DNA from 3 places in the Pseudoalteromonas sp. SG45-5 genome. Region 3 is predicted to be linked to each of the others. Evidence: predicted binding sites of a transcription regulator. Region 3 holds the regulator's gene; each other region holds the start of a gene.
What was found. The regulator sigma-54, encoded in region 3, starts transcription at its own class of promoters, with help from an activator protein. The targets are predictions, from matches to a motif close to GTTGGCACGNNNNTNGNNT.
Positions count from the first base shown of each region.

Region 1: the regulator sigma-54 is predicted to act here: its motif matches at 5,974-5,992, upstream of H5119_RS12045 (EF-hand domain-containing protein).
Region 2: the regulator sigma-54 is predicted to act here: its motif matches at 4,861-4,879, upstream of H5119_RS01480 (GSCFA domain-containing protein).

Region 1 is NZ_JACJEM010000034.1:507-8,279, reverse strand. Features, by position in the region: gene pta (phosphate acetyltransferase) at 1-905, opposite strand, end outside; gene H5119_RS12075 (acetate kinase) at 907-2,121, opposite strand; gene yfbV (terminus macrodomain insulation protein YfbV) at 2,407-2,853, shown strand; gene H5119_RS12065 (putative RNA methyltransferase) at 2,892-3,692, opposite strand; gene H5119_RS12060 (energy-coupling factor ABC transporter permease) at 3,689-4,336, opposite strand; gene xthA (exodeoxyribonuclease III) at 4,342-5,148, opposite strand; gene H5119_RS12050 (exonuclease III) at 5,388-5,819, shown strand; gene H5119_RS12045 (EF-hand domain-containing protein) at 6,032-6,553, shown strand; gene scpB (SMC-Scp complex subunit ScpB) at 6,705-7,295, shown strand; gene rluB (23S rRNA pseudouridine(2605) synthase RluB) at 7,292-7,773, shown strand, end outside.
Region 2 is NZ_JACJEM010000003.1:80,765-88,537, reverse strand. Features, by position in the region: gene H5119_RS01495 (hypothetical protein) at 1-109, opposite strand, end outside; gene fliS (flagellar export chaperone FliS) at 118-504, opposite strand; gene H5119_RS01485 (sigma-54-dependent Fis family transcriptional regulator) at 917-2,353, shown strand; gene H5119_RS01480 (GSCFA domain-containing protein) at 2,721-4,817, opposite strand; gene H5119_RS01475 (DNA-3-methyladenine glycosylase I) at 5,021-5,608, opposite strand; gene H5119_RS01470 (PAS domain-containing sensor histidine kinase) at 5,742-6,854, shown strand; gene H5119_RS01465 (sigma-54 dependent transcriptional regulator) at 6,851-7,773, shown strand, end outside.
Region 3 is NZ_JACJEM010000050.1:26,225-33,997, reverse strand. Features, by position in the region: gene mgtE (magnesium transporter) at 1-909, opposite strand, end outside; gene H5119_RS15575 (HPr family phosphocarrier protein) at 1,190-1,462, opposite strand; gene rapZ (RNase adapter RapZ) at 1,508-2,353, opposite strand; gene ptsN (PTS IIA-like nitrogen regulatory protein PtsN) at 2,373-2,825, opposite strand; gene hpf (ribosome hibernation promoting factor) at 2,830-3,117, opposite strand; gene H5119_RS15555 (RNA polymerase factor sigma-54) at 3,143-4,642, opposite strand; gene lptB (LPS export ABC transporter ATP-binding protein) at 4,712-5,437, opposite strand; gene lptA (lipopolysaccharide transport periplasmic protein LptA) at 5,434-5,979, opposite strand; gene lptC (LPS export ABC transporter periplasmic protein LptC) at 5,969-6,523, opposite strand; gene kdsC (3-deoxy-manno-octulosonate-8-phosphatase KdsC) at 6,520-7,071, opposite strand; gene H5119_RS15530 (KpsF/GutQ family sugar-phosphate isomerase) at 7,072-7,773, opposite strand, start outside.

The DNA of each region.
Region 1 (7,773 bases), on a different contig from region 3:
GCCCCCAGTTTTGTACCATTCATTGCTGATAAGCATGCAGCTACGAGTATGTCTGAGCGATCGCCTGGTGTTACCAATAAGGCACCTGGGGTAAAGTAATTTAAAATATTTGACACTGTACGCGCACAAAAAGTAATACGACGCAGACGACGATGCAGCATATCGCCTTCGTTTATTATCGTTGCTTTTAAATACGCGCTTAAATCTTTTACGCGCGGTGCGACGAGGTCAAAATCCCACGGAATTGCACCAAGTAACATAAACGGGTTTTTTCTAAAAATAGGTAACGACGCTAAACGATTTAATTCGTTTTCAAGTTCTTCTGGTTTGTAGGTATCAACTAAATCGGCGCGCGCGCGGCCTTCTTCATCAAGTGGTGCATTTACTTTATTAAAAATACAGCCTAGTACGCGAGGGTGGTCAATACCGCCATAGTTACCGGCAGCAATCTCAAGGCGGTCCTCTATTTGTGTAATGCTGTAATTACCAGGGGTAAGTACAAATACAATGTCTGCTCCCAGTGTTTGTGCTATTTCGCGGTTTACGCGCCCAGCGTAAGGCTGACGTCGAGTAGGAACCATACCTTCAATGATGGCCACTTCATCATCGTTTATTTTGCTTTCAAAGCGCTCAACAATTTCTTCAAGTAGGTCGTCACCATTACCATCGCCAATCATTTGCTCTGCATAATCGAGTGCAAAAGGTGTGGGTGGGTTAATAGGAGATCCTTGGGTAACTATTTGCGTTGATTTTTCAGGACCTGTTTCACCCGAGCGAGGCTGTGCAATTGGTTTGAAAAAATTCACTTTCACTGTTTTTTGTTCAAGAGCACGCACTAAACCAACAGAGACAGAAGTTAAACCAACACCTGTAGATACAGGGATTAACATAATACGACGTGCCATATTAAAGCTCCTTGGCTATGTTTGCAGCATCAAGCGCAATAACCCATTCTTCATTTGTAGGCATGACTACAGCTTTACTACGTGCCTGTGAAGAACTAACTATGCCTTCTTGGCCAAAGCGAGCATTAAGATTGGCTTGTTGATCGCAATCAACACCTAAAAAGGCAAGTTGGGAGATTACTTTTTCGCGGATAATATCGGAGTTTTCACCAATACCACCGGTAAAAATAATCGCATCAAGGCGTTGTAGTGGCACCATATAAGCAGCAATCTGTTTTGAAAGACGATAGCAAAACATATCAAGCGCGAGTATTGCTTTTTTATTACCGGCAACAGCTGCTTCTTCAATTGTGCGGCAATCATTAGAAAGCTCGCTGATACCTAATAAACCACTTTTTTGATTGAGTAAGTTGTCTATTTGCTGTGCGGTGTAATCGAGCTGCGTGGTTAAAAAGTTAAACAGACCGGGGTCTATATCACCACTACGCGTGCCCATCATGAGGCCCTCTAGTGGTGTTAATCCCATACTTGTATCAACACTTTGACCATTTTTTATTGCACATACGGAGCAACCATTCCCAAGGTGAGCACTAATAAAGTTACTTTTTTCAATTGGTTGATTAAGTAGCTTTGCAGTTTGTCCTGCAACATAAAAGTGACTTGTGCCATGAAACCCATAACGCCTAACGCCAAATTCTGTATATAACTTATATGGCAGTGCATAAAGGTAAGCTACTTCATTCATTGTTTGATGAAACGCAGTATCAAATACAGCTATTTGTGGTAAACCTTCGAACGATGCCTGTGCAGATGCGATGCCTAATAAATTAGCATGCCCGTGCAGCGGCGCAAGTGTTGCAGCTTGTGTAATACCCGCAATGACCTTCTCGTCAATCAATACCGATTGTGTAAAATGCTCGCCGCCGTGCACAACACGATGACCCACAGCAATAAGTTGCTCATCTAAGTTATGATCTTTTATTAGGCTTACTAACGTATCTATAGCCTCAGCATGGGCTTGCTCCGCTGCCAAGTTAATGACTGTTTTAGCGCCGTTAAATTTATATTTTATAGAAGGAGTTGCTGCACCTAAGCGCTCTGCCAAACCCGATATGATTTCGTGGCCTGTGTTTGCATCAATAATGGCAAATTTTAAGCTGGAGCTACCACAGTTTAGTACTAAAACGTGTTGTGACTTAGGGGAAGTTGTTGGCATAAATTCATTTCCATAAACAAAATTTAGTAAGTGCACGTGAAACATTAATCGTTACACTTAGCGTGATAAATAAGGCTAAAACATTTAATTAAGCTAAACTAAAATGTAGCTGAATCAATGCGTAATATTTTACCCCAGTTACGGAGTTTAGTTTAGTGTTTTGCACACTTTGACAGCAAAATTAAGCACTTTTACTGATAAAGTAAAAGCCTTTAGAATTGTGTTACACTTTAGAGATAACCCATTTAGTATTGTGTTTTAATAGAGTCACTGTGAGGAGTCATGATGCAAAAAAGTGTGATGTCACAAGTACAAACAGGGCGGTTGTACGCAAAACAATGGCCAATGAGAAAAGAATTAGCACCTCTATTTATCGAGTTTAAGGTTATTAAAGCCACTGATCTTGCGATCACAGTTATGCCCATTTTAGCCATGCTTACGTTGTTTTTTCAGATAAATTATTTAGGGCCAGATTTTTTACCGCAAGCTATTGCAAGTGCTTTATTTTTTATATCGTTACCGTTGCAAGGCTTATTGTGGCTAGGTAAACGCGCGCAAACGCCTTTAGAACCAGCTATGCAAAGGTGGTATAACGATCTTTACACAAAAATGCTTGCCAATGGTTATCAAACACAGCTAAACGAAAAAAAGCCTCGTTATCTGGAGCTTGCAAATCTTTTAAAAGACATGTTTGATAAAATGGATAAAGCGTTTACTAAAGAGCAATTTTAGAGGTTGTTAAACTTACGCCTAAACAACCTCAAATTTGATTATGCAGTTTTTGTAAACTGCGTAATGTAAAATGACAAGGTGACAGTATGCTCACCTTTTTCTTCGAGTAACTTCCAGTGTTCAGGTCTGAATTTCCACGCAAATGGTGTCATCATAATCAGGTTCTTTACGTCGTTAAAATTAAGCGTTACCTGCTCAGTTAGCAGTATTTGCTGTGCTTGAACAAATCCACTTGGGGTATCTATTTGAGTATGTTCATTAACGTTTTCGTAAATATAATTTTTTAATTCTTTTAAGTGCCAAGGCCCTGGACTTGCAACAATCAGTGTTGCTCCAGATTTAGCAAGTCTAGCCTGTTCTTGTTCAAATAAAGGAGCAAACACACTCACTAACACATCGGCGAACTGGTTTTCAAATGGTGCCTGGCTAATTGATGCAACACTAAATTGACAATTATCATAACGCTTTGCAGCATATTTTATTGCTGACTTTGATATATCTACACCATACACATTAGCGTTTGTTTTATTCGCCAGTGCATGCGTGTAAAAACCTTCCCCACACCCTAAATCAATAATATTGCCTGCATCTAATGTGCTAACTATGTTACCCAGTGCGTGTTGTAAAAAGCGGTAATAACCGCGCTCTAAAAATGTGCGTCTGGCTTGTACCATTTCTAATGAATCGCCTGGCTGCTTAGAGTTTTTCTGCTGTACAGGTAATAAATTGATATACCCTTCTTTTGCCAAGTCAAAACTGTGTTTATTTTCGCAGCTAAGCGTGTTGTTCGTTTTTGTAAGCATGTTGCTGCACAAGGGGCAGCGATATTCAAGACTCATGAGTCTAGGTAGTCCTTATCATAAAAAGTTTTTACCCAATGTGGGCGATAAGTGATCATTATAGTAATGGCCATTCCATTTAGCATGGCTTCAGGAAACCAAATTATGGCACTTAAATATACATAGTTATCAGCGAGCTCTTGCCAATTATATTGCCCAATAGCTAAGTAAAATAAGGCACCCAAGCTTATTTTTAGACATGCTATGAATCCTGCAGTAATAAAAGCACAGACAAATATATAAACAAAAAAGTGACGAGGTAAATAATGATAACTAACAATAAAAGCTAAGTAGCTAACTATTATAGGTATGAATGCATTAATAAGTATTTGCACCGCGAGTAATTCAAGCTCAATAAGCCCAAAAGCGAATAGTAACGCAGTTGCAAGCAAACTACTTAAAATAGCCAAGCGCCAACCCAGAATTAAAGTGGCTGCGGTTACGCCTAAAATATGTAAATCTAGGCCTGTTAGTATCCCAGCTTTGATCCGCCATAATAGTGCAAAGACCAGCGCACAAGCAAGTACACCCGTTTGTCGAACGGGTGTAGCAAAAAGCGCTTTATAGGTCGCTTTATCAAAACTGAGTAAACTAATTATTATTACTAGGACCCAAAGCAACCCTTGTAATTGTACGCTCAACATCATAGTTATTTAAACGTTGACCAAATTGGTGCGTGATCTGACGGTTTATCAATGCCGCGTAGTTCGTAATCAATTCCAGTTTCAATACAACGAGCTGACAAGTCGTTAGTTGCAAGCACCACATCAATGCGCAAACCTCGGTTATCTACAAATCCTTTTGAACGATAATCAAACCACGAATATTGATCGTCTGTATCAGGGTTTTGCTCTCTAAAGGTGTCTTTAAAGCCCCAGTTAAGTAGTGTAGCAAGCCATTCACGCTCCACGGGTTGAAAAGAACATTTACCCGTTTTTAACCAACGTTTTGCGTTTACATCGCCAATCCCAATATCTAAATCGGTTGGAGATATATTGATATCGCCCATAACGATAACATCTTGATCGGGTGTATGGTTTGCTTCAAGGTGAGTCATTAAATCTCTATAAAACTGACGTTTATAAGGGAATTTAGTTTCATGATTAATATTGTCGCCTTGTGGGAAATAGCCATTCATTACGGTTAAATCACGGCCGTTTTCTTGCTCCACGGTAACGCTGATCATACGTTTTTGTGATTCTTCAGTATCTGTGGCAAAACCTTTTAAGACTGATTTTGGCTCTTTTTTGCATAACATAGCTACGCCGTAATGTGCTTTTTGACCATGGTAATACACGTGATACCCCATTTTTTGTACATCTTCTAACGGGAACGCTTCATCATGAACTTTAATTTCTTGTAAGCCAATCACGTCTGGTTGATGTTTATCAATAATAGCTTGTAACTGGTGAAGACGAGCACGCAGGCCATTGATGTTAAAAGAAATCACTTTCATTGGATTTGCCTTAAAATTAGTTCGATTTAATACGTCAAATTGTATCAGTAAATACGCTTACATAACATGACTGAAATGAGAAAATAGCTGCGCAAATGTTGTGCAATTGGTGTTTAAAGTTTAAACATTGTTAATGTTTTATTAATTTGTAAAATAAATAAAAAATTCAATTGCTATGTAGATTATTGGTCATATAATGCGCGAAATTATTTAGCAACCTCGTTCAAATAGGAACTCTCATGAAAACACAATTAATTCTAGCTGCAGCACTTTTAGTATCAACAACTGTTTCTGCACAAAGTAATTCGTATTTTAGTAAAGACAATAAAATTGAATCTAAATTATGTGTACTAAGTGCAAATGAGGGTTTTACAGCCGCTCGTAAAGTAGCGGCTCAGCATGGTGTATTTTTATCACGCTTTTCATCAAGCATCTTGTGTAATGGTGAAGATATTCGTGATATAGCTAAAAAAGAAACAGCCAGTAAAGTAACTAAAGCTAAGGTTGAGGTATTTGCTAAAGATGCTCAACAAGAAACACAATTATGCCTTACAGCTTTAAAACAAGGGCTAGCACCAGTTCGTCAAAAGCTAGGTAATGTAGATTCGTTAAAGTGTAATGGGCAAACAGTCACTGAATTTGTTAAGCGTTATCAAAATGCCGCTATTTAATCGCTAAAGACTTAAAAAGTGCTCGGTATTTTTACCGAGCTTTTTTTTGTAAAAATTACAAGGTGTATTGAAAAGTCTGCAGAGGTGATGTGATAAAATAGCTTCTCTCGAAGATAATGAATATGCATGCAATTGATTTAATTGCACTTTTTATTTTGGCATTAGACTTGTATTAATTAAACTGACATTTATTAATTACAAGGATACGTCTTATGAAAAAGTTAACATTAGCAGCAACAATTTTAGCATCATTGAGCCTAGCAGCTTGTTCTTCAAATCAAGGTCTTGATAAAATAGGCAGCGATTTTGCAAGTCTGGACAATGACAGCGATGGTTATATTTCAAAAGTCGAAGCAGATGACGATAACATCTGGGAACATTTTTCAAATATTGATACCAATATGGACAATGAAATCAGCCGTAAAGAGTTTAGCGCTTACATGCAACTAAATGCCGGTAAAGTTGCGACTGATAGTGATGTGAGCGAGTCGGCATTTAAAGCCGATATTGCTAAATTTGATAAAATTGAAAGTAGTTTTGCAAGTTTAGATAACGACGAAAATGGTTATATTTCAATCGTCGAAGGTAATGACGATGATATTTCAAATCATTTTGGTTATATGGATAAAGATAAAGATAAACGCGTTAGTAAAAGCGAGTTTGTCGGTTATATTGAAAAGTACGGCAGCGCCGTGGCTGAAGATGACGCACTTGAGTCACTTAAACGCAGCTAATTTTTGCTGTTAGATTAATCAAGTTAGAAGCCAGTGATTTTCACTGGCTTTTTTGTGTCTTTAATTTAACTATTTGATAGATATATTTTCCTAGTTTGGTGTTGTTCTGTCATAATAGATGGCTGTGTATTTTTATTTGTTAAGAGTGTTTATGGCGGGTCGGCGAATTAGTGATGAGCAATTAGTTGAGATCATTGAAGCGGCGATTTTTGTTGCAGATAAACCGGTTAGTAAGCGTCATCTTAAAGACGTTGTATTAATGGATTTAGCTGTATCTATGGCGCAAATAAATAATGCAATTGATACAATACAAATACATTTTCAAACTCGTGGTATTCGCTTAGTTGAAGTGGGCAGTGGGTATCGTTTTCAGGCATGCAATAGTCTAAGTCCTTGGCTAAACAACCTTTGGCAGGAACGTGCGCCTAAATACTCACGTGCTTTGCTAGAAACATTATCGCTTATTGCTTACAGGCAGCCTATTACACGCGGCGAAATTGAGCAGGTAAGGGGTGTTACTACGGGTTCGAATATTATTAAAACCTTACTCGAAAGAGAATGGGTTAAAGTGGTAGGGCATAAAGAAGTTCCGGGTAAGCCGGCTTTATATGCAACTACTAAACAATTTTTAGATTATTTTTCGTTAACTGGTTTAGACAATTTACCAGCGTTGCCAACAGAGCAGCAAAGTAAGATTAACCAGTTATTAAGTGATCCTTCTGTGAGAGAACCATCCGAATGAGTATACAAGGTGAAAAGTTACAAAAAGTCCTAGCCCGTGCAGGGGTAGGCTCACGCCGTGAAATGGAAAAATACATTGATGGAAACCGCGTTAGTGTAAATGGTAAAGTCGCAAAGTTAGGCGACCGTGTTGAAGAGACCGATTTAATTCGCGTTGATGGACACACAGTAAAAATTGAAGAAAAAGCAGATAGAATTTGCCGTGTTATTATGTATAACAAACCAGAAGGTGAGTTAAGCACACGCAAAGATCCTGAAGGTCGCCGTACTGTATTTGATCGACTTCCTCGCATTGATGGCGATCGTTGGATTGCAGTTGGCCGACTTGATGTTAATACGTCCGGTTTAATGCTGTTTACGAATGATGGTGAGCTTGCAAACCGTTTAATGCACCCAAGCTACGAAGTTGAGCGTGAATACTCAGCGCGTGTGTTTGGCGAGGTAACAAACGAAACCCTGAAAAATTTAATGCGTGGTGT
Region 2 (7,773 bases), on a different contig from region 3:
TTTCAACTTGCAGCACTTCGTCATCTGATAATAGTTCTATAAGTTTTAAACATAGTTCACGGGTGTGACAATCGTTTATTGATAGCTCAGTAATTGACTTTCCTAACATGGTTAATCCTAAGATCTATGCTCTAGAGGAATTGCTTCCCAACCTGATTTAATCTCTTTGATCAGCACGATAACTTCATCAAGCTTATCTATGTTATTTTCCATATTGGCCATCAAAAGCGTGCGCTGGCAATAGTCGTACAAAGAGTCTAAGTTTGTAGATACTGCATTATCACCTTCAAAATTCAGGACTTGCTGTAATGCCCCAAGCAATGTAATACAGTCTGAAATAGCAATTCCTTTCTTATCAAACTCTTTACGCTGGATGAAGCCTTTTGCTGCTGAAAGTTTACCAACAATATTTGCAAACACTAATTTGACTTGGTCGTAAGGCGTCATTTCTTTAACGCTACTTACAGTGACTTGACGGTATTTGTTTATCGACGCGTGTGCCATATAGGTAATTCCTAGAAATTTAATTACAATACTTAAACTTTAAGCAAGTTTAGTTCCAAAATGAACATAACGTTTACTTATCGGCAAATAAGTTTGTTTCTTTAAAAAATATGCATGCCATATTTCAAATATTTTACTCTTATTGATATAAAACTACTATTGCAAGTTATTTGCGTGTGTTGGGTCGTTAGGTATATTTACACTCTTAATGTAAATTAGCATTTTTTAGTACTTTAATGTGCATGCCTAGATTGTAAAGAGTTATTAATTAGTTATTAAGTACTGCTTTTTTGATTTATATGTCTGTTTTTTGGCGTTAATGTCAAAAAATTGCCGCTAGTGCTTGCATCCAAAATTTACTGGCTTACAATTTCATTAATAAATAAATTAGTGAAATTATGGCTCGCTATATATGATCTTGATTTTAGATAATAATAACAACCGCTCGATAGGGTTAAATGCATCACTTACTTTTATTGGTGAAGCAGTTCAACTTTTAGACGAAGCAAATTTTGAGCAAGAATGTGCGAAGTATCAACAAAAAGAATGCATTGTAATTTTAGGTGCCTTGCAATCACTCGATCATGAAAGCTTAATTAAGTGTTATCCAACACTGCCATTTTTGCTAATAGGCGAAACGCTAAAACCATTACTTAGTATCGCTAATGTAGTCGGACTTATTTGTGAGCCATTTAGTCATGAAGTAACAACGCAGTTGCTTCACGATTGTCAGCAATATCAGCGAATGCTTCCCAGTGACCATAAACACTCTAAACCGCATAAAACTTTTGATGGCCTTGTGGGTGAAACCGATGCAGTTAAGGATGTACGCTTTTTAATTGAGCAAGTTGCAAAAACTGACGCAAATGTTTTAATTTTAGGCGAATCGGGAACTGGCAAAGAAGTTGTTGCACGCAATGTACATTTGCTATCAAAAAGAAGCGCTGGGCCGTTTGTGCCAGTCAATTGTGGTGCGATCCCAGCTGAACTTTTAGAAAGTGAATTGTTTGGCCATGAAAAGGGCGCATTTACAGGGGCTATTTCGGCGCGTAAAGGCCGATTTGAACTAGCACAAGGTGGCACGCTATTTTTAGATGAAATAGGCGATATGCCATTGCAAATGCAAGTAAAGTTATTGCGTGTTTTACAAGAGCGCAGCTATGAACGTGTTGGTGGTACTAAGGCGATTCAGGCAGATGTACGTGTAATTGCTGCAACGCATCGTAACCTAGAAAATATGATTGAAGAAGGTAGTTTTCGTGAAGATTTATACTATCGCTTAAATGTATTTCCTATCGAAAATCCATCGCTTAGTGAGCGCGCTGATGATATTCCATTGCTGCTAAAAGAGTTAATGCGCCGTGTTAATGATCAAACAGGATCTACGGCTAAATTTACCGAGCGTGCAGTTGATAGTCTAAAAGAGCATGCGTGGCCTGGGAATATTCGTGAACTCGCTAATTTAGTTGAGCGCATGGTGATTATGTTCCCTGAAAAGGTAGTTGATATTCCTGATTTACCTAATAAATATCGTTATATTGAGGTTGAAGCATACGAGCCAGAATACCCAGAAGAGTTAATGGAAAAAGATGCGTTTAACGATATATTTAGTACTGGTTTTAGTGATTATGACGAAGAGCCTGAGCCTGAATTCAACCAATCTGGAGGTGGTTTACTACCCGGTGACGGGATCGAACTTAAAGAGTATTTAGCTGAGCTTGAAATTAGCTTAATTACCCAAGCACTAGAGCGTTTTGATTACGTCGTTGCTCGTGCTGCTGAAATATTAGGTGTACGCAGAACAACCTTAGTTGAAAAAATGAAAAAGTATAACCTATCGAGAGACTAGGGCGTGTTGACCTTTGTGGATTGAAATTTGTTCAATCTAGGGCGATTTAATCGCGGCTATTTTCTCATCGAAAATAACCGCATAAAATCAATATCTTCTTTTCTAAAAGCACATTACTTGGTAATCCCCAAAGAGTCGTTGCTTCTAATGCTTCATTAAATTTTTAGATTACTTAACCTGAACTCTGGATAATAAATCTATCTCGAGCAGCTATTTTAAGCGCTAACTGCGTTGAATTTACTTGCAATAGGCCAGCTATTGGCGCGTAAATTCGCCTTGTTTTCACAGAAAATCTCTGGCTAGAGAAAATAAATTTAAATATAACAATAATTCAATGCGTTAGTAAATCTCTTAACCAGATCTCAGGTTACTTAACGAATATTTCTTTGAACATATTAACTACTTTTGAAACGGTTTCAGGTTTTACATGTCGTGTATCAGAGTTCCAGGCATCTTCAGTGCATTCGGTCACCAACTCATAACTAGGAAGGTAATACATATCCTCATTATTATTGACCAACTCTTCAGCTGCAACTCTTAAAACGGCTTTTGAATGCGTATTTGCTGTAATTATATGATGAGTATCCGCTCTGCCTGTAGCTAAAAAAGGAATCGGCGAAAGACTAATTATCAGTTTAAAATCAGGATTATATTGTTTAATGATATCAAAAAAAGATTGAATATTATTTACGTTTTCTTCGACCGTTAGCGTTCGGTGTTTTACAAACTGATAGGTGTTATTTCTAGGGTTTCTAGACATAACAGTACCATCTGGAAGCTCCCAGCATTCATTTAACCCCAATGTAACGACAAACACTTTACAGCTTAAAAATGAATCTTTAACGGCTTGAATATGCTTATCGTAATCAGCTAGGTAGGCTTCTTTGGTGTTAAAAAATACATTTTCACGGTATGGATCTACGTAATGGCCAGTTTCTGATTGAAATAATAATTTATCAAACTTTTTAATACCAAATGCTTTTTCTGCTAACTGTTTAAAACTCGGCGTATTAAACAGTATTCCATAGTTTGCACAAAACTTGGCATACTTGTCCCCAGGTTGATAACCATCGATCACTAAGCCGCTCTGTGGATTATCATTTCGCTCTGTAATGACGTAGTTATAACCATCTTGTTGAAAAAATTTGGCTATCTCAAAGGCAAAGCAACTTCCTGCCGAACCTATGGGTGTATCCATATCCATAATCGGTACTTTATTAACATAAGGCAGCGCATTATATTTTGATAAAGGGCGGGTTGGGTGATCTGGATTCGGCCAAAAGACGGCGCTAGGGTCGGGTTTTTTATTTGCGTTGTAACGGGCGCAACTATCAATGTAATTTCGTTCATACTCACAAATATTAGTGAGTGCCTCAGACCATATTTCTTCTGTAATCGAATCGGCTTTAAATTGCTCAATGATAGATTGCTTAATAAACTTAATAAGGTCAAATAGCGTATTGTGGTATTTAAGCTCGGGGTCATTCGTTTGAATATGTTCAAGAAACATATTTTCGATGGCACTATTTTTAATAATCGCTTTTAAAAGGTAAGCCAAATGTCGCAAGTTAGTAACTTTATTATCTAACGCAATATCAATACAGTCATCGTCATTGCGTTTAATAAATGTTTTAGTTAATTCAGGGAACCCATCAAATGCGATAGAAGTTGTCCCAGGGGTAAAGTGTTCGTCGGCTACTTTCTTCCAGTGCAGTTCACTAGGTAAAAAACATAATGTTAAAGAATAGCGAGCTTTCCCTTTATTCGCAGGCATTGCTTTATGGGCAAGTTGATGGGGATTGAAAATAATTGAGTCCCCTTTATTTGGTTTAATCAAACTTGGCGAAAAATTGATGTCGTAATGTTTGCACAAAGGAGCAATGTCTATATTTCTCTTGTTTATATTATTAAATATATAGCCAATGTCTTTGAGTTTATCTGTGGATTCTTTGTCTAATACTGCGGTGCTACTGCCGTGTTCATCATAACCATTTAAGTAGGTTATAAGTTTTAAGTGATTTTTAGGACCGCCATCACAATGCCACTTTGAAAAGTAAGTATCTTTTTCTATGTCATCTTCAAGTTTATGCATTGCCCACCACAATACACAATATTCACTTTTAAAATAAGATCTTAGATGGTCATCTACTTCTTGCGTTAATATGTAAGGCAAAAATGACTTTAATATAGCGGGGTCTTTTAGTGCTTCTTTATCTTTATTATATTCAGAAATTAAAGTATCGCACAGAAGCTCAGGTACATTATTTTTTACGACATGTTTATGGGCATTTATTAATGGCGTGTTGATTATATCGCGTCGAAAAGCGTTGGTAGCCCTATAATTTAAATTGGTATAGCCTTGGTTTATTTCATAGTGATGCGCCGTATTAACATTAGAGCTTTTAAGCAAGCAGTAACGTATATCATCTATTTCTAATACTTCTTCCGTAGTTATCTGTACCATTATTCTAGCCTTGTTCTATTAATTATCTAATATGATAGACATTATGCATATTGCGAGCCAAAGCTTTATTGCTAAATTTGACTTTTAAAAGGGTCACTTCCTTTGGTATTAAATTCATTGAAGCGTTTTTATTGAGGTTACTGTAAGTTAGTGAGTTAAATTTTAATATAGTATAAAAATACTTTAGGACAACTAAATAGGTTCTAATACTCTGAAATTATTTCATTTTTTCTAAAGCAATCATTACTGTGATCGTTAACCATGCCGCAAGCTTGCATATAAGCGTATACCGTTGTTGGTCCTAAAAATTTAAATCCACGTTTTTTTAAATCTTTAGCAAATGCTGTAGATTCCTCTGTAATTGCAGGGTAATCATCAATATTATTTAACTGACTCACCAGCTGCTTATTGCTTACAAATTGCCATTGGTAATTGCTAAAACTAGCAAACTCTTTTTGTATCTCAATAAAGCGCTTTGCATTATTAACAGTCGCTGCGATTTTTAAACGATTTCGTACAATGTCTTTGTTAAGCATTAAGCGCTCTATGTCATCGTGTGTGAATGAAGCTACTTTTTCTACATCAAAATTAGCAAATGCTTTTTTATATCCATCACGTTTTTTTAAAATGGTATACCAACTCAACCCCGCCTGTGCTGATTCAAGTGTGATAAATTCAAATAGTGTTTGATCGTTATAAAGCGGCACGCCCCACTCTTGATCATGATAGGCCACATAGTCAGGTTTAGTGGTATCTAACCATGGACATCGGCACTTCTTTTGTTCTGTCATTAGTCACTCTTTATTTGTAGGCGTCATTTTTATGTCGCGCATTATTTTGTGTAACACGATGAAAATTATAAAATAAAACTTTGGTACAAATTGTGCATTTAGCTCTATATAGACATCAATTAGAGATTTGATTATGGCCCTTGCTACTGTGCTAAAACCACTGTTTATTTCTGCAAATCAGTATAACCCATGTTTACTTCAAGAGGAGTATGTTGGGGAATTAAGTGATCTGCGTAAGCAGGCGAGTTGGCTTTCACATTTGGTTGATACCATGCCTGCGGGTGTCGTGGTACTCGATGGCAAAGGGTTGATTGCTAAAGCGAATCAAATTGCTATGGATATGTTAGGTGAGCCGCTTGAAGGCGAAAAGTGGTTTAATGTTATCCAACGCTCTTTTAGACCACATCAAGATGATGGTCATGAAGTCTCTTTAAAAGATGGTCGATTAATTAAGCTCGACATCACCGCATTAGCTCCAGAGCCGGGGCAACTTATTTTAATGACAGATTTAACAGAAACGCGCCGTTTACAAAAGCGTGTTGCTCATATGCAACGATTGAGTGCGCTAGGTAAAATGGTGGCATCATTGGCGCATCAAGTGCGAACGCCATTGTCTGCGGCCATGCTTTACGCTGCTAATTTAGGGTCAAAGCGCTTACCAGAAGCCTCTCGTGATACCTTTCAAACTAAGTTGATGTCGCGATTAAAAGATTTAGAAACCCAAGTGAACGACATGTTGTTATTCGCTAAAAGTGGTGACCAGCATGTTGTAGAGCAAGTATCCATGCAGCAGCTACTTAGTGAAGTAAAAGTAGGAGCCGATGTAATGGTTACGCTAAATGAAAGCGAGCTAGACGTTAGCTTACCCGAGCCTGACATACAGATCACGGGTAATAAAACAGCAATTGCCAGCGCTATACAAAATTTAATACACAACAGTATTCAAGTGATTGGGGCAGGTGCCAAGGTTCATTTGAGCGCATCAACGGATAGAAAAGATCATGACTTTGTGCGTATTAGTGTCAGCGATAACGGCCCTGGTATTGATTTAGGGAAAGCCGATAAAATATTTGAACCATTTTTTACAACTAAAAGCCAAGGCACGGGTTTAGGTTTAGCGGTGGTTAGTTCTGTCGCTCATGCACACCAAGGACGTGTTGAAGTTGATAATAATACACACGGTGGGGCTTGCTTTAGTTTGCTTTTGCCAATTCGTACAGCATCTAAATTAGAGGAATCATTATGAGTAACACTATTTTAGTTGTAGAAGATGATGCAGGGCTACGAGAAGCCTTAATTGATACACTTGAAATGTCAGGTATTGACTGCGTAGCAGCGAATAGCGCTGAGCAAGCTATGTTATTGCTAAAAAAAGAGTCATTTTCATTGGTGGTGAGTGATGTACAAATGGGCGCAATGAGCGGCCTAGATTTACTTCGCAGTATAAAATTAAATCATCCAGACTTACCTGTTTTAATGATGACAGCTTATGCCACAATTGATGATGCCGTGGAAGCAATGCGCTTAGGGGCTATTGATTACATGGCAAAACCATTTGCACCAGAAGTGCTATTGAACATGGTGAGTCGCTATTTACCTGAAAAACCAAAAGAGACAGACGGTCCTATTGTTGCCGATCCAACCAGTATTCAGCTATTAGAACTTGCCAGTAAAGTTGCACGTTCTGAAGCCAGTGTCATGGTGCTTGGACCAAGCGGGTCTGGTAAAGAGGTTTTAGCACGTTATATTCACGATAAATCAAATCGCTGTAATGAACCATTTGTTGCTATTAACTGTGCAGCTATTCCTGAAAATATGCTTGAAGCCACTTTGTTTGGCTACGAAAAGGGCGCATTTACAGGTGCAATCCAGGCGTGTCCAGGAAAATTTGAACAAGCTCAAGGTGGTACGATTTTACTTGATGAAATTACCGAAATGGATTTAGCTTTACAAGCTAAACTACTGCGCGTGTTACAAGAGCGTGAAGTTGAGCGTTTAGGCGGTCGTAAAACAATTCAGCTTGATGTGCGAGTATTAGCAACCAGTAACCGCGATTTAAAAGAAGCGGTTGCTAAAAATCAATTTAGAGAAGATCTATATTATCGCCTCAATGTTTTTCCATTAATGTGGAGACCATTGTGTCAGCGCCCAGGTGATATTGTTAT
Region 3 (7,773 bases):
GGCTGCTGCAAGTGCAGTTAATAAGTTAACTCCTAACCAAACTGAGCGCTTTTTCGAGCTTTTTAAAACAGGCGCAAAGGTGTCTTCTTCATCATCAAGACCCGCTAAACTGAGTAAACTATGCTCGGCATCTTCTCGGATTACGTCAACAATATCATCGATAGTGACACGACCAAGTAGCTGAGCGTTGTCATCAACAACAGGGGCTGATATCCAATTATGGCGCTCAAAGAGTTGTGCAACTTCACTTTCATCCATTGAAATTGGAATTGACTCACAATCTTCATCCATCAAATCGCGAACAATTTTTTCGGGTGGGTTAGTCAATAATGTACTGAGCGATAAAGCGCCTATAAAGCAGTTATGTTTATCAACAACATAGAGGTCGTCGGTGCCTTCTGGTAGCTCTCCGCGTAGCCTAATATATCTAAGTACAACATCGAGCGTAACGTCAGGGCGAATGGTCACCGTATCGGTATTCATTAGCGCACCAGCGGAGCGCTCTTGATACGAAAGTGCTTGTGTTGCACGCTCACGGTCTTGAATGTCCATTGCGCTAACAACGTCTTTATAAACGGTGTCTGGCAGGCTACGGAGTACTTCACCTAAGTCATCGTGGCCCATATCTTCAGTTGCGGCCGCAATATGCTTAGGTTCCATTTGGGCAATAATGCCTAAACGAACATCTTCAGATAACTCTTCAAGTACATCACCTTGTACATCAGGGTCAACTAATTGCCAAAGGAGTCGGCGAATTTTATGCGGTGATGATTCTAATAATAATGCAGTATCACAAGGAGCTGTTTTTGCTAACATGCGCCTAACTTGAACAAATTGACCACTGTTAAGCGACTTAGTCACTTGTTTTAGTTGTTGTAGTGGATAGTCTTGTTCAAAAGCTTCGGGCATTGGCATCCTTAATTAATTTTAATACTACTTTGGTAGGAGAGGTTAACTAACCTGAACTCTGGATAATAAATCTATCTCAAGCAGCTATTTTCAGTGCTAACTGCGTTGAATTTACTTGCAATAGGCCCGCTATTGACGCGTAAATTCGCCTTGTTTTCACTGAAAATCTCTGGCTAGAGAAAATAAATTTAAATATCACCTGATTCAATACGTTAGTAAATCTCTTAACCAGAGTTCAGGTTAGCTAATTTAATTTTACTTTTTAAGTATTTATTACTGACTATTCTTGTTCGTTAAATCGCTGTGATATTAGTTGACCAACGGCGCCCAAGGCTTGCTCTGCATCAGGGCCTTCACATACTACCTTAACTTCTTTACCTTGGCTGCTTTCAAGTAGCATTAATGCGAGTACGCTATCACCCGCCGCTTCTTTTTCATCTTGGAACAAGGTTATCGAAGCGTCAAACTTTACGGCCAATTGAGCTAATACAGTTGCAGCTCTAGCATGTAGCCCTAATTTGTTTTGTATTAAAAAGGTATCTTCTAAGCGCATACGTTACCCTACCTAAGCTGAACTGGTTATTATTTTATGTGAGAATTATTTCTCTTGCTCTCGGTGGCGAATTTTTACATTGGGGTGTGTCATCGCAAAGCTTTCACCAATTGTTTGTGCTAAATACACTGAGCGATGTTGCCCACCAGTACAGCCAATAGCAATCGTTAGGTAACTGCGGTTATTTCGTTCTAAATGGGGTAACCATGTTTGTACAAAAGTTTGAATTTGCCATGTGAACTTTTGCACTATGCTATGACTCGCTAAATAATCTTTAACAGGTTGATCTAAGCCATTTAACGGTTTTAACTCAGGCTCCCAGTGAGGGTTTGGCAAGAAGCGTGCATCAAATACATAATCTGCTTCTTTAGGGATGCCGTGTTTAAAACCAAACGATTCAAACGTGACAATAAGCTGCTTGTCTTTTTTTCCTAATATTTTTTCACGAATAGATTCAGCAAGTTGATGGACACTTAAGTCACTTGTGTCAATCATATAATCGGCTCGAGTGGTTAGCACATCAAGTAATTCTTTTTCTTTTTTGATTGCCAAATCAAGCGGCAGTGAGTCAACCGATAGGGGATGTAAGCGGCGTGTTTCAGAGAAACGTTTTATCAGTGTTTGATCTTCGCTGTCTAAATAAAATAAGGTAGGCTTTGCAAAACCGGGTAAGTATTCAAGAATATCATTAAACTGTTCTTGTTCCTTAGGAAGGTTTCGTACATCAATGCTCACTGCGATTTTATCGTAGTTATCAGAAACGCTGCGTACCAAAGAAGGTAACAGATTTAACGGAATGTTATCTACGCAATAATAACCTAAGTCTTCAACAACGCGTAAAGCAACCGACTTTCCAGAACCCGATCGGCCACTTATGATAATTAACTCCATTTATCACCCTTTATATTAATCACGATTGCTTAACAATAACTTGATACAGTTCGGTATCCGTTTTTGCACTGCGCAATTGCTTACAAAATTCTTTGTCGTTAAGTTTATCAGCAATGGTTGCCAGAGTCTTTAAGTGCTGCTGGTTATCACCATCTGGTACGATGAGTGCAACAAAAATATCAACGGGACGATTATCAATTGCATCAAAGCTAATAGGTGTTTCACTAACGAGTACTAAGGCTAAGGGCTCTTGTGCACCGCTCATGCGCCCGTGAGGGATCGCTATGCCTCTACCTATACCAGTACTGCCTAGCTTTTCTCTACTTAGTAAAGCGCTAAGAATATCTTGTTGAGAAAGGTACGGAAGCTTATCGTGAGCAAGTTCGCTGATAAGCTCTAAAATTCTTTTTTTGCTATTAAAAAGGACCGCAGCTTTGCTGCAGTCCTGGCATATAAGTGAGCTTAATTTCATCATATTAGTGTCGAGCAAGCTTCTCTTTGTGTTTAATTACTTGGCGATCGAGCTTATCAATCAGCGAATCGATGGCAGCGTACATGTCTTGATGCTCAGTTGAGGCAAATAACTCAGCACCACTTACATGTATTGTTGCTTCTGCTTTTTGGCTTAGTTTTTCTACATCAAGAATGACATGAACATTATTAATATGATCAGAGTGTCTTTCTAGCTTCGCAAATTTGGTATTTATATAGTCTCTTAGTGAATCAGTTAATTCTACGTGACGACCAGTTAAGTTTAGTTGCATAAGCATTACCCTCTTTGTTTGCGTCTTAAATCAGACTTTTTCGCTGATTTGACGGTGGAATAGCCAGAGATTCGCGATATTTTGCGATTGTACGTCTCGCTACTTTAATTCCTTGCTCAGCCAATATATCCGCTATTTTGCTATCACTCAATGGTTTTGCTGAGTTTTCTGCAGCGATTAATTTTCTGATAAGTGCACGTATTGCTGTAGATGAGCATTCACCGCCATTTTCGGTACTTACATGACTTGAGAAAAAGTATTTAAGCTCAAATATCCCCCGAGGTGTATGCATATACTTTTGAGTGGTTACACGCGAAATAGTTGATTCGTGCATTTCCACCATTTCAGCAACATCATTTAAAACCATAGGTTTCATGGCCTCAGGACCATGTTCAAAAAAGCCTTGCTGCTGCTTAACAATACAGTTAGTTACTTTTAATAATGTATCGTTTCTGCTTTCTAAGCTTTTAATAAACCATTTAGCTTCTTGTAAATGCGAGCGTATAAACTGGCTATCACCGCTTGATTTAACAGTGCGAGACATCGCAGCATATTGGCTGTTTACGCGAATTTTTGGCATGCTATCTGGATTTAGTTCAACAACCCAGCGGCCTTTAATTTTTTTCACTGACACATCAGGAATTACATACTCAGACTCTTCCCTAACAATCGTATCTGCAGGCTTTGGGTTTAGCGTATGAATAAGTGTCATTACTTCTTTAAGCTCTTCCTCTTTGAGCTTCGTTTTTTTCATTAATGTACGATAGTCGCGAGCTGCTAATAAGTCTATGTGCTCGGTTAAAATCATTTTTGTTTCATTAATATAGGGTGTTTCTTTATCAAACTGATTAAGTTGAATGCACAAACACTCTTGTAAACTACGCGCTGCTATACCGACCGGATCAAATAATTGAATGCGTTTTAAAACAGCTTCTATTTCATCAAGTTCAACTTCATTATCATCTTCGTTTTCTTGGTTGAAGCTTTCGAGAATCTCTTCACAACTTAGTGTTAAAATGCCTGAATCATCTACGGCTTCCACAATAGCAATCGCAATCGCTTCATCAGTAGGGCTAAATGGCGTTAGTTGAAGTTGCCACATTAAATACTCGTGGAGCGTTTCCGTTGATGCACCTTGGTATATAGACTCGTCTTCAGGCATTGGACCTGATGAAGAGGCTGGAGCTGCACTCATGTACTCGTCCCAGCTAACATCCATCGCCATGTCGTCACTTACCGTATCTTTAGCAAGTGCTTCGCCGCTGTCTTGTTCGTATTCGCTTGGAGCATCGTCGGCAGATGCGCTAACAGTTATATCATCGGTGTCTGCTTTTTGTTCATTTTTACCTGCAGCGTCTTCAGAATAGTCTTGTTCCTCAACCTCTAAAAGTGGGTTGCTGTCGAGCGCTTCTTGTATTTCTTGCTGGAGATCCAATGTACTGAGTTGCAACAAACGAATAGCTTGTTGCAATTGTGGAGTCATTGTAAGTTGCTGGCCCATGCGCAGCTGTAGTGATTGCCTCATGTATCTCTAACAATCCTTTTATGTTGTTATAATTAATACTAGCAGATGCTTAAAGACATGGCGTAAATGTTACAGCCTAAATTGCTCGCCTAAGTAAACATCGCGTACTGTTTTGTCATTTAATACGTGTTCTGGAGTACCTGATGCAATCAGCTCCCCATGAGAAACAATGTAGGCTTTTTCGCAAACATCAAGGGTTTCTCTTACGTTATGATCGGTAATTAACACACCAATCCCACGATTTTTGAGATGTTCTATGATTTTTTTTATATCAAGTACAGAGATTGGGTCAACGCCCGCAAACGGTTCATCTAATAATATAAACTTGGGATTAGCCGCTAATGCACGGGCTATCTCTACGCGGCGACGTTCACCACCCGATAACGCCATACCTTGGCTGTCACGGATATGTTGAATATTAAATTCGTCTAATAAATTATTTAGCGTATCTTCTCTTTGCTGCTTCTTAAGTTCTTTACGTGTTTCTAAAATTGCCATTAAGTTTTGATAAACAGTTAGCTTTCTAAAAATTGAAGACTCTTGTGGTAAGTAGCCTATGCCTAATCTAGCACGACTGTGCATAGGTAAAAGAGTAATATCGTTATCGTCGATAGATATTTTTCCTTTATCGCTAGGTACTAAGCCCACAATCATATAAAACGTGGTGGTTTTACCAGCGCCGTTTGGGCCAAGTAAGCCAACAATACTGCCAGCTTTAACTTCAAGGCCGACGTTTTTTACAACTTCTCGGCCTTTATAGCTTTTGGCTAATAGTTCTGCTTTTAATGTGCTCATGGTTGGCCTTTATCGCTTGTTTTACTTTTTTTAGCTTCAATAGGCACTAAAATTGTGTGAACGCGATCCGTTGAATTTTCATCTTTTTCAGCGCTAATTAATTGCTGTTCTATGTCGTAAGTAATACTTTTTGCATTTATTTTTTGCCCAGCTTGCGATACTTGCGCATTACCAACAAGCGTTAAAAAACGCTTAGATACATCGTAACGCACTTCATCAGCACTGGCGCTCATAGTCGTGCCGTCGGGTTGTTTTTCTTCAAAATGTGCCGGACTGCCTGTGGCAATTAATAGCTGCTTATTATCACCGAGCTCTTCGCGTTTGTGTACTTCTAAGCGGTCGGCGGTAATGCGGCGATTTCCGTGAATAATTTCTACATTTTTCTCGAAAATACCCACATTGGCTTTTAATTGACCTTCTTGTTTATCGGCACTTATTGAGATTTGGTTGGCAGCCGGTTGAGTCGACTGCTCTGCTGCATTACTGTTAAATGCTAATAAAAACGTTGGGATAATAAGTATTTTTGAAAATTTATTGGTCATAATATATGGTTCGCGTATGGTTAATAAGTTTTATCACTTCGGTTTTAAGATCGGCTTCAAGGCCTTTACCAGTGATCTTTAAATTAGGTCCAGTTACAACTACAGGTTGCTCTGAGCGCATTGTCAGTAGCTTTATATCTACTTGAATATTATCGGCATTGATTTTTTCTATCATTGCTTTATCTGTTAGATTTTTAGCGACAACATTACCTTCTAAAACTAATTGTTTGCCTTCGTACAGGGTTGCTTCATCAGCATTTATGCGCCAAGCCTGTTTTTCGTTATATAAAGTAAAAATAGGTTTTTCAAAAAAGGTAAAACCTAATTGTTGATATAACTCCATTTTGGCAGCTGTCACTTTGTGACTTATTTTGCCCTGCTCATCATACGCAGTTTGTTTTAGTTCTATTGCAGTATAATCAGGCTCAGCTATAACCTCAGATGTGCTCTGTGTAGTAATGTTTGTTTGCGTAAAATAAGGGTACCAAAGCCAAACCATACAGCTGATGAATAAAACGCTTAATATTATGCGCGCTATATTCATGAACTTGTACCTTGTGTGGTCAGTGGGTGCCCATTTTCTAGCATTAATAAGTCTGTAAGCTCTCTTACTGCACCGAAGCCGCCAGGCATTTGTGTGGTGTAGTGTGACAGGCGCTTAATTAGCGGGTGAGCATCGTTAACAGCGACTGCAAAACCGACTAATTCCATCACTGGCATGTCAGGACCATCATCACCAATATAAGCAATTTGTTCATCCGTTAGATCAAGTTTATGTTTTAGTTCTTCATAAGCAACGAGTTTATTTTCTTGACCTTGGTAGATGTGTTGTATGGTCAAGCTACTCATACGGTTTTGTACAATTTGCGAGTGACGTCCAGTAATAACCGCAACGTTAAAGCCGCTATTAATGAGCGCTTTTATACCAAATCCATCTTTAGTATTAAATGCTTTTAGTTCTTCACCTTGGTTGCCTAAGTAAATGCGCCCATCAGAAAATACACCATCAATATCGCAAATAAGCAATTTTACTTTTTTAGCACGTGCTTTAGCATCATCGCTTAGCGGTTGATAGAGTTCTTCAAATTGCATTTATAATACTCCTGCTTTCAATAAGTCTTGCATATTTAGTGCACCGATAGGCTGGTTTTGCTCATTGACAATAATTAAACCATTAATACGTTTATGTTCCATAATATTAAGTGCTTCGGCAGCCAGCATGTCTTGGTTTGCGGTCGTACATGATTTAGTCATTACTTCGCTAATTTGCGTGGTATGAATATCAACTCGTTGCTCTAAAATACGACGTAAATCGCCATCAGTAAATAGTCCCGTTAACTGTTGGTTTTCATCAACAATAGAAGTCATTCCTAAACCTTTAGCCGACATTTCAATCAGTGCGTCTTTTACTGTTTGTGAAATATTAATAATAGGCGTGTTTGCGCCGCCGTGCATAACATCTTTCAAAGTAAGTAGTAAGCGTTTGCCCAAGCTGCCACCTGGGTGTGAAAGTGCAAAGTCATCGGCAGTAAATCCACGCGCTTCTAAAAGGGCGACAGCTATTGCATCGCCCATTGCAAGTGTTGCTGTGGTACTTGCTGTTGGTGCAAGGCCCAACGGGCAGGCTTCTTGTTCTACTTTTATGCATACGTGTACGTTTGCAAGTGTTGCCATGGTTGATTTTTCATTGCCCGTCATCGCTATCATTTTTGCGCCAAGGCGTTTTAACACGGGAATAATATTTAAAACTTCGCTAGTCTCACCTGAGTTGGAAAGAAGCATCACCACGTCATT